One region of the Streptomyces spinoverrucosus genome, then DNA from elsewhere that is predicted to be linked to it. Evidence: predicted binding sites of a transcription regulator. Region 1 holds the regulator's gene; the other holds the start of a gene.
What was found. The regulator HrcA, encoded in region 1, represses chaperone genes, less so after heat shock. The targets are predictions, from matches to a motif close to TTNGCACTCNGNNNNNCNGAGTGCNAA.
Positions count from the first base shown of each region.

Region 2: a site for HrcA is predicted at 2,449-2,475, ahead of groES (co-chaperone GroES). Genes of this name have one in related genera too.

Region 1 covers NZ_JADPZX010000001.1:5,869,528-5,873,938, forward strand. The annotation lists gene I2W78_RS26675 (Uma2 family endonuclease) at 1-72, shown strand, start outside; gene I2W78_RS26680 (DUF3097 domain-containing protein) at 50-865, opposite strand; gene I2W78_RS26685 (MBL fold metallo-hydrolase) at 895-1,629, opposite strand; gene hrcA (heat-inducible transcriptional repressor HrcA) at 1,791-2,807, shown strand; gene dnaJ (molecular chaperone DnaJ) at 2,808-3,947, shown strand; gene I2W78_RS26700 (nitronate monooxygenase) at 4,036-4,411, shown strand, end outside.
Region 2 covers NZ_JADPZX010000001.1:3,367,119-3,371,529, forward strand. The annotation lists gene I2W78_RS14960 (ester cyclase) at 1-153, shown strand, start outside; gene groL (chaperonin GroEL) at 247-1,875, opposite strand; gene groES (co-chaperone GroES) at 1,994-2,302, opposite strand; gene I2W78_RS14975 (polysaccharide deacetylase family protein) at 2,558-3,358, opposite strand; gene I2W78_RS14980 (polysaccharide deacetylase family protein) at 3,355-4,275, opposite strand; gene I2W78_RS14985 (THUMP-like domain-containing protein) at 4,366-4,411, shown strand, end outside.

The sequences.
Region 1 (4,411 bases):
GCTCTGGGACTCGAATTGGACACCAGCGAGTTCGGAACCTTCCCCGACGTCAGGCCCCACCGCTACCCGTAACGAAGTCGATCAGCTCCTCCACCCTCCCCAACAACTCCGGCTCCAGGTCCTTGTAAGACCCCACCCGGCCCAGAATCGCCTGCCACACCGCCCCGGTGTTCTCCGACGGCCACCCCAGCGCCCGGCACACCCCCGTCTTCCAGTCCTGACCGCGCGGCACCGACGGCCACCCCGCGATCCCCAGCGCCGACGGCTTCACCGCCTGCCAGATGTCGATGTACGGGTGCCCCACCACCAGCGCGTGCTCGCTCGTCACCGCCTCCGCGATGCGCCACTCCTTCGTGCCCGGCACCAGATGGTCCACCAGGACGCCCAGCCGCGCGTCCGGGCCCGGTGCGAAATCGGCCACGATCGACGGCAGGTCGTCCACGCCCTCCAGGTACTCCACCACCACGCCCTCGATGCGCAGGTCGTCGCCCCACACCTTCTCGACGAGCTCGGCGTCGTGCCGGCCCTCGACGTAGATGCGGCCGGCGCGGGCCACGCGCGCGCGTGCGCCGGGTACGGCGATCGAGCCGGAGGCGGTGCGGGCGGGGCGTACCGGAGCCGAAGCGGACGGCCGTACGAGGGTCACCACCTTGCCCTCCAGCAGAAAGCCGCGTGGCTCCAGCGGGAAGACCCGGTGCTTGCCGAAGCGGTCCTCCAGGGTCACCGTTCCCGCCTCGCAGCGGATCACCGCGCCGCAGAAACCGGTGCCGGGCTCCTCCACCACCAGACCGGCCTCCGCGGGGACCTCCGGGACGGGCTGGGGCTTCTTCCACGGCGGGGTCAGGTCGGCGGAGTACTGGCGCATTCGCATGACGATATGGACGGTGCCTTACGTCATCCGTGCGACACGCCGAAACGGGTGGCGAGGGCGTCGCGCTGGCGCCGTACGAACGCCGCGTCCACCACCGCACCGTGACCGGGCACGTACAGCGCGTCCTCGCCGCCGAAGTCCACCAACCGGTCCAGCGCGTCCGGCCAGTGCGACGGCACCGCGTCCGGGCCCGCCTGCGGTTCGCCGGACTCCTCGACCAGGTCGCCGCAGAAGACCACCTCCGGCTCCCCCGGCACGAGGACCGCGAGGTCGTACGCCGTGTGGCCCGGGCCCACGTTCGCCAGCAGGACCTGGCGGCCGGGGCCCAGGTCGAGGGTCCACTCGCCGCAGACATGGTGGCGGGGCGGGACCAGGGTGTCGGCCGCCTCCTGGGCCGCCGCCGCGTCGAGGCCGTGGTGGACGGCGTCCGCGCGGATCTCCTCACGGCCGCGCCGGCCACCGAGCACGGTGTCGATGCCGACCGCGCCGAAGACCTCCGCCCCGGCGAACGCGGCCGCGCCGAGGACGTGGTCGAAGTGGGGGTGGGTGAGCGCGAGATGGGTCACACGATGACCGGCGAGCGCCTCCGCCCGCGCCCGCAGCGCCGCCCCCTCCGCGAGGCTCGACCCCGCGTCGATCAGCAGCGCCGCGCCCTGCCCGATCACCAGCCCCACCGTGCAGTCCCAGCCGGGCAGCCGGCACCGCCCGACCCCGCGCGCGAGCCGCTCCCAGCCCACCTCTTCCCAAGTCACGTTCATACGGCGACGCTAGCCCTACGCTCCCGACCGCACGACCTCGCAGGACCGGCCTTGCCCGGGGCGTACCCGACGGCCGTACACTGGGCCGGTAAGGCTGGCACTCGCGGGCGTCGAGTGCCAGGGGGAGCGCCAAGGGGACGACGTACTGGAGGTGTGCGCGGATGCTCAGTGAACGAAGGCTGCAGGTACTGCGCGCGATCGTCCAGGACTACGTCGGTACCGAGGAGCCGGTCGGTTCCAAGGCGCTCACCGAGCGGCACAGCCTCGGCGTCTCCCCGGCCACCGTGCGCAACGACATGGCGGCCCTGGAGGACGAGGGGTACATCGCCCAGCCGCACACCAGCGCCGGGCGCATCCCGACGGACAAGGGCTACCGGCTGTTCGTCGACAAGCTGGCCGAGGTCAAGCCGCTGACCGCGCCGGAGCGCCGCGCGATCCAGAACTTCCTCGACGGCGCCGTCGACCTGGACGACGTGGTGACCCGGACCGTACGGCTGCTCGCGCAGCTCACGCGGCAGGTCGCCGTCGTGCAGTACCCCTCGCTGACCCGGTCCACCGTGCGGCACGTGGAACTGCTGTCGCTGGCACCCGCGCGCGTGATGCTGGTGCTGATCACGGACACCGGGCGGGTCGAGCAGCGGATGGTCGACTGCCCGGCGCCGTTCGGCGAGTCGTCGCTGGCGGATCTGCGGGCGCGGCTGAACAGCCGGGTCGCGGGCCGCCGCTTCACGGACGTGCCGCAGTTGGTGCAGGATCTGCCGGAGGCCTTCGAGGCCGAGGACCGCGGTACGGTCCAGACGGTGCTCTCCACCCTCCTGGAGACGCTCGTCGAAGAGACGGAGGAGCGGCTGGTGATCGGCGGTACGGCCAATCTCACCCGCTTCGGACATGACTTCCCCCTCACCATCCGGCCGGTGCTGGAGGCGCTGGAGGAGCAGGTGGTGCTTCTCAAGTTGCTTGGCGAGGCGAAGGATTCGGGCATGACCGTGCGCATCGGGCACGAGAACGCCCATGAGGGACTCAACTCCACGTCGGTGGTGTCGGTGGGCTACGGTTCGGGCGGCGAGGCGGTTGCCAAGCTCGGCGTGGTCGGACCGACCCGCATGGATTACCCGGGAACGATGGGAGCGGTACGCGCAGTGGCACGGTACGTCGGACAGATCCTGGCGGAGTCGTAAGTGGCCACGGACTACTACGCCGTTCTCGGCGTGCGTCGCGACGCGTCGCAGGAAGAGATCAAGAAGGCCTTCCGGCGGCTCGCGCGCGAGCTGCACCCGGACGTCAACCCCGATCCGAAGACCCAGGAGCGGTTCAAGGAGATCAACGCCGCTTACGAGGTGCTCTCGGACCCGCAGAAGAAGCAGGTCTACGACCTCGGCGGCGACCCGCTGTCGCAGGCCGGGGCCGGCGCCGGTGCGGGCGGCTTCGGCGCGGGTGGCTTCGGGAACTTCTCGGACATCATGGACGCGTTCTTCGGTACGGCGTCGCAGCGCGGGCCGCGCTCGCGCACGCGCCGGGGCCAGGACGCGATGATCCGGATCGAGGTCGAGCTCGACGAGGCGGCCTTCGGCACGACGAAGGACATCCAGGTCGACACGGCCATCGTCTGCTCGACCTGCAGCGGCGAGGGCGCGGCGCCGGGGACCTCGGCGCAGACGTGTGACATGTGCCGGGGCCGTGGTGAGGTCTCGCAGGTCACGCGGTCCTTCCTGGGCCAGGTCATGACCTCGCGGCCCTGCCCGCAGTGCCAGGGCTTCGGGACGGTCGTACCGAACCCGTGCCCGGAGTGCGCGGGCGACGGCCGGGTCCGGTCGCGGCGCACCCTGACGGTCAAGATCCCGGCCGGTGTCGACAACGGCACGCGCATCCAGCTCGCCGGTGAGGGCGAGGTCGGGCCCGGTGGCGGTCCGGCCGGTGACCTCTACGTCGAGATCCACGAGCTGCCGCACCCGACCTTCCAGCGGCGCGGCGACGACCTGCACTGCACGGTCACGATCCCGATGACGGCGGCGGCCCTCGGTACGAAGGTGCCGCTGGAGACCCTGGACGGCCTGGAGGAGGTCGACATCCGCCCGGGCACCCAGTCCGGCCAGTCGATCCCCCTGCACGGCCGGGGCGTCACACACCTGCGCGGCGGCGGCCGCGGCGACCTCATCGTGCACGTCGAGGTGCAGACGCCGACCAAGCTGGACGTGGAGCAGGAGCGCCTGCTGAGGGAACTGGCCAAGCTGCGCGGCGAGGAACGGCCTCAGGGGCAGTTCCAGCCGGGGCAGCAGGGGTTGTTCTCGCGGTTGAAGGACGCGTTCAACGGGCGCTAGCCCTTCACGGGACCTTGGGGTGCCTCAGGCATATGACCGGGGTCAGGCCGGATTCGGACTTGTTCGGAGGACGTGACAACATGCCGTCATGTCCTCCGCACTGACCGATCTCTTTCCGCTTCCGATCGTGCAGGCCCCCATGGCGGGCGGCGTCTCCGTGCCGCAGCTCGCCGCGGCCGTGGCCGAGGCCGGCGGGCTCGGATTCCTCGCGGCCGGTTACAAGACGGCCGACGGTATGTACCAGGAGATCAAGCAGTTGCGGGGGCTGACCGGCCGCCCCTTCGGCGTGAACCTGTTCATGCCGCAGCCCGACTACGCCGAGCCCGCCGCCGTCGACGTCTACGCCCACCAGCTGGCCGGCGAGGCCGCCTGGTACGAGACCGAGCTCGGCGACCCCGACAGCGGCCGCGACGACGGCTACGACGCCAAGCTCGCGGTGCTGCTCGACAACCCGGTGCCGGTGG
Region 2 (4,411 bases), 2.5 Mb from region 1:
CTGGGGATTCCGGCCACCGGGAAGGACGTCTCCATGACGGGGACGACCGTGTTCCGGTGCGGTGGGGACGGAAAGCTCGTCGAGGGCTGGTGGGAGTACGACCGGCTGGGGCTGATGGAGCAGCTGGGGATGTTCGAGGAGCTGGAGAAATAGGGCAGGGGGTCACCGGAAGGCCCGCGAAGGGGAAACGGGGAGGCCCGGCACCATCGGGTGCCGGGCCTCTCCTGCAGCTACAGCGGCTGGGTGTCAGTGCGCGTGGCCGTGACCGTGGCCGTGACCCGCCGGCTCCGGCTCCTCTTCCTTCTTCTCGACGACCAGGGTCTCGGTCGTCAGCAGCAGGGAGGCGATGGAGGCGGCGTTCTCCAGGGCGGAGCGGGTGACCTTGACCGGGTCGATGACGCCGGACTTGATCAGGTCGCCGTACTCGCCGGTGGCGGCGTTGTAGCCGCTGCCCTTCTCGAGCTCGGCCACCTTGGAGACGATGACGTAGCCCTCGAGGCCGGCGTTCTCGGCGATCCAGCGCAGCGGCTCGACGGCGGCCTTGCGGACGACGGCGACACCGGTGGCCTCGTCGCCCTCCTTGCCGAGGTTGTCCTCCAGGACCTTCACGGCGTGGACCAGCGCGGAGCCACCACCGGAGACGATGCCCTCCTCGACCGCGGCGCGGGTCGCGGAGATGGCGTCCTCCAGACGGTGCTTCTTCTCCTTCAGCTCCACCTCGGTGGCGGCGCCGACCTTGATCACGCACACGCCGCCGGCCAGCTTCGCGAGGCGCTCCTGGAGCTTCTCGCGGTCCCAGTCGGAGTCCGTGGCCTCGATCTCGGCCTTGATCTGCGCGACGCGGCCCTGCACGTCCTCGGACTTGCCGGCGCCGTCGACGATCGTGGTGTCGTCCTTGGTGACGGTGACGCGGCGGGCGGTGCCGAGGACGTCCAGACCGACCTGGTCGAGCTTGAGGCCGACCTCCTCGGAGATGACCGTGGCGCCGGTGAGGGTCGCCATGTCCTGGAGCATCGCCTTGCGGCGGTCGCCGAAGCCGGGGGCCTTCACCGCGGTGGCGTTGAAGGTGCCGCGGATCTTGTTCACGACGAGGGTGGAGAGGGCCTCGCCCTCGACGTCCTCGGCGATGATCAGCAGCGGCTTCGAGGCGTTGGACTGGATGATCTTCTCCAGCAGCGGCAGCATGTCCGCGATGGCGGAGATCTTGCCCTGGTGGATGAGGATGTACGGGTCGTCGAGGACGGCCTCCATACGCTCCTGGTCCGTCACGAAGTACGGCGACAGGTAGCCCTTGTCGAAGGCCATGCCCTCGGTGAAGTCCAGCTCCAGACCGAAGGTGTTGGACTCCTCGACGGTGATGACACCGTCCTTGCCGACCTTGTCCATCGCCTCGGCGATCAGCTCGCCGACCTGCTGGTCCTGGGCGGACAGCGCGGCGACGGCGGCGATGTCGGACTTCTCGTCGATCGGCCGGGCCGAGGCCAGCAGGTCCTCGGAGACGGCGGCGACGGCGGCGTCGATGCCCTTCTTCAGGGCGGCCGGGGAGGCGCCGGCGGCGACGTTCTTCAGGCCCTCGCGGACCAGCGCCTGGGCCAGCACGGTCGCGGTGGTCGTACCGTCACCCGCGATGTCGTTGGTCTTGGTCGCCACCTCCTTGACCAGCTGGGCGCCGAGGTTCTCGTACGGGTCCTCGACCTCGACCTCGCGGGCGATGGTGACGCCGTCGTTGGTGATGGTGGGGGCGCCGAACTTCTTGTCGATCACGACGTTGCGGCCCTTGGGGCCGATCGTCACCTTGACCGTGTCGGCGAGCTTGTTGACGCCGCGCTCGAGGGCGCGACGGGCGTCCTCGTCGAACTTCAGGATCTTCGCCATGGCAGCGGGAGCCCTCTCGGAAAGTCTGCGGTAAAGAAACTGCGCCCCGGGCGCCCGGCTTCGTTATCGGTCGCGGGGGCCAGGGGCGCAGCTCAGAACGGTGTGTTGCGTGAGGTGATTACTTCTCGATGATCGCGAGGACGTCGCGAGCCGAGAGGACGAGGTACTCCTCGTTGTTGTACTTCACCTCGGTGCCGCCGTACTTGCTGTAGAGAACGACGTCGCCGACGCTGACGTCGAGCGGAAGGCGGTTGCCGTCCTCGAAGCGGCCCGGGCCCACGGCCAGGACGACGCCCTCCTGGGGCTTCTCCTTGGCAGTGTCCGGGATGACCAGGCCAGAGGCCGTGGTCTGCTCGGCGTCCAGCGGCTGGACCACGATGCGGTCCTCGAGCGGCTTGATGGCAACCTTGGAGCTGGCGGTCGTCACGATCCGACCTCCCCCTTCGGAGATCTCACGGGGTTAACTGTCTGAGGTGGCGACCAGGTCGATCCGTCGTCGCGGGTGCCGGACCTGCCCGTCGCTTGTTTGGCACTCTCCAGGGGGGAGTGCCAGAGCCGAGACTATGACTGGGATTAGCACTCGGTCAAGCGGAGTGCCAATTGCCTGCGGCGCGTCGGCGTACGGTGCGTGCTTGTGTACGTTTCCGCAGCCGCCCGGCGTTGCTGCGGGCGGGCGAGGAGCTCAGACGTAGTCCTCCAGGCGGCCCACCGTCAGGCCCGCCTCCTGGACCCGGCGCAGGAGTCGGGTCGTGCGTTCGCGGAGCGTCGGGGTCGTGGTCTCGGTCGAGGGGACCGAGACGATGTCGCCGGGGCGCAGGCGCGCGGGGCCCTTCGTGAAGGTGAGGTCGTCCGCGTTCATCGTGGCGCGCCAGAGCACGATCGCCGCGATGCCGCAGTCCCCTGCCGCCCGGCGGGTCGTCGTGTCGTACGTGCCGTAGGGCGGCCGGAACAGATGCGGGCGGACGCCGAAGCGGGCGTGGAGTTTGCGCTGCTGCCCACAGATCTCGGCGCGCTGGCCGGCGTACGGCAGTCCGCGCAGGGCGGCGTGGTCGAGGGTGTGGTTCTGGACGCTCGCGCCGACCGAGCGAAGCCGCGCGAAGTGGCCGTAGCCGGGCCCTGCGACGCTGTCGGTGAGGAACATGCTGACCGGGAGCCGCAGCTCGCGGACCATGTCGACGAAGCGCGGGTCCTTCTCGGCGCCGTCGTCGTAGGTGAGGAAGACGACCTTGTGAGCGGTCGGTACGTGGTCCAGGACCGGCGGGAGCCCGTCCGCCGGTTGCCTGGGGTGGCGCAGGGGCGAGGGGCGTGGGGAGAGCGGCGAGGCCAGGCCCCAGCGCCGGTGGGGCGGGGGCTGGGAGGCGGCCGAGCCGGGTGCCGCCCCCGCCTCGACGGCGGCCCGTTCGGGCGGGGCGTCGGGCAGGGCGCAGCCGGCTAGCAGGACCAGGAACACCCCGGCCGCGGCCGTCCGCCCACGCCGAGTCACAGGTAGTCCTCCAGGCGGCCCACCGCGTAGCCCTTCGCCGTGATCTTGTCGAGGAAGGCGCGGATCATGTCGGGCATCCCGCCGTCCCAGTCGTCCTTGCCCCGGAAGTGGCTGAGGACGATGTCGCCGGGGTGGATGTCGCGGTCCCACTCGCGGTAGTCCCAGTGGTCGACGAAGACCTCCTCGTTCCACAGCGGGACGTAGTCGATGCCGCAGTCCTTGGCGGCCAGCAGGGTGTCGGAGTTGTAGTTGCCGAAGGGCGGGCGGAACAGCAGGGGGCGTGCGCCGTAGCGCTTCTCGATGACGTCCTGCATGCCGCAGATCTCGTACTTCTGGTCGGCGTAGGAGAGGTCGGGCAGGTAGGGGTGGTGGAGGGTGTGGTTGTTCAGAACCACTCCCCTGGACTGCATGTGGCTGAAGTAGCGGTAGTCGTCCTTGATCAGGTAGTCGCTGAGGAACGCGGTGTACGGGATCCGCAGCTCGGTCATCATCCGCAGGAACGCCGGGTCCTTCTCGGCGCCGTCGTCGATGGTGAGGAAGACGACCTTCTGCTTGGTCGGGATCGTGGTGAAGACCGGCGGGAGGCCCTGCTCCTCGTGTTCGTCCACCTCGAAGCCGGCGCGGGTGGTGATCGTCGGCTTCTTCGCGGGCGGGGGCGGCGGCCGCAGCGGGGTCTGCTTCAGGCCCCAGCGTTGTGCGGCGGCGGCCAGAGCGGCGTGGTCGGCGCGGAGTTTGCCGGCGTAGCCGTCCAGTGCGCGGGCCGGGGGTGCCTTGAGGGGCGGGGGCGGTTCGTCGTCGCCCCGTGCGCATCCCGAGGCGATGGCGGCGGCGGTCAGTACGGCGATTCCGACTCTGATCGTCGTCTTCCCGCTCCGCCCTCGCGTCCTATTTTTGTCATTTTGTACTACTACTCGCATGGAGCCGGATCCTCCCAGGCCCCACCCCCGAACCCGCGCCGACACCGCCGCCGGAGGCACACCATCCACCGACTGGCCGACAATGACCCGGTGAACGACCTCGCCCCTCTCCTCACCCCCGAAGGCCGGGCCCTCC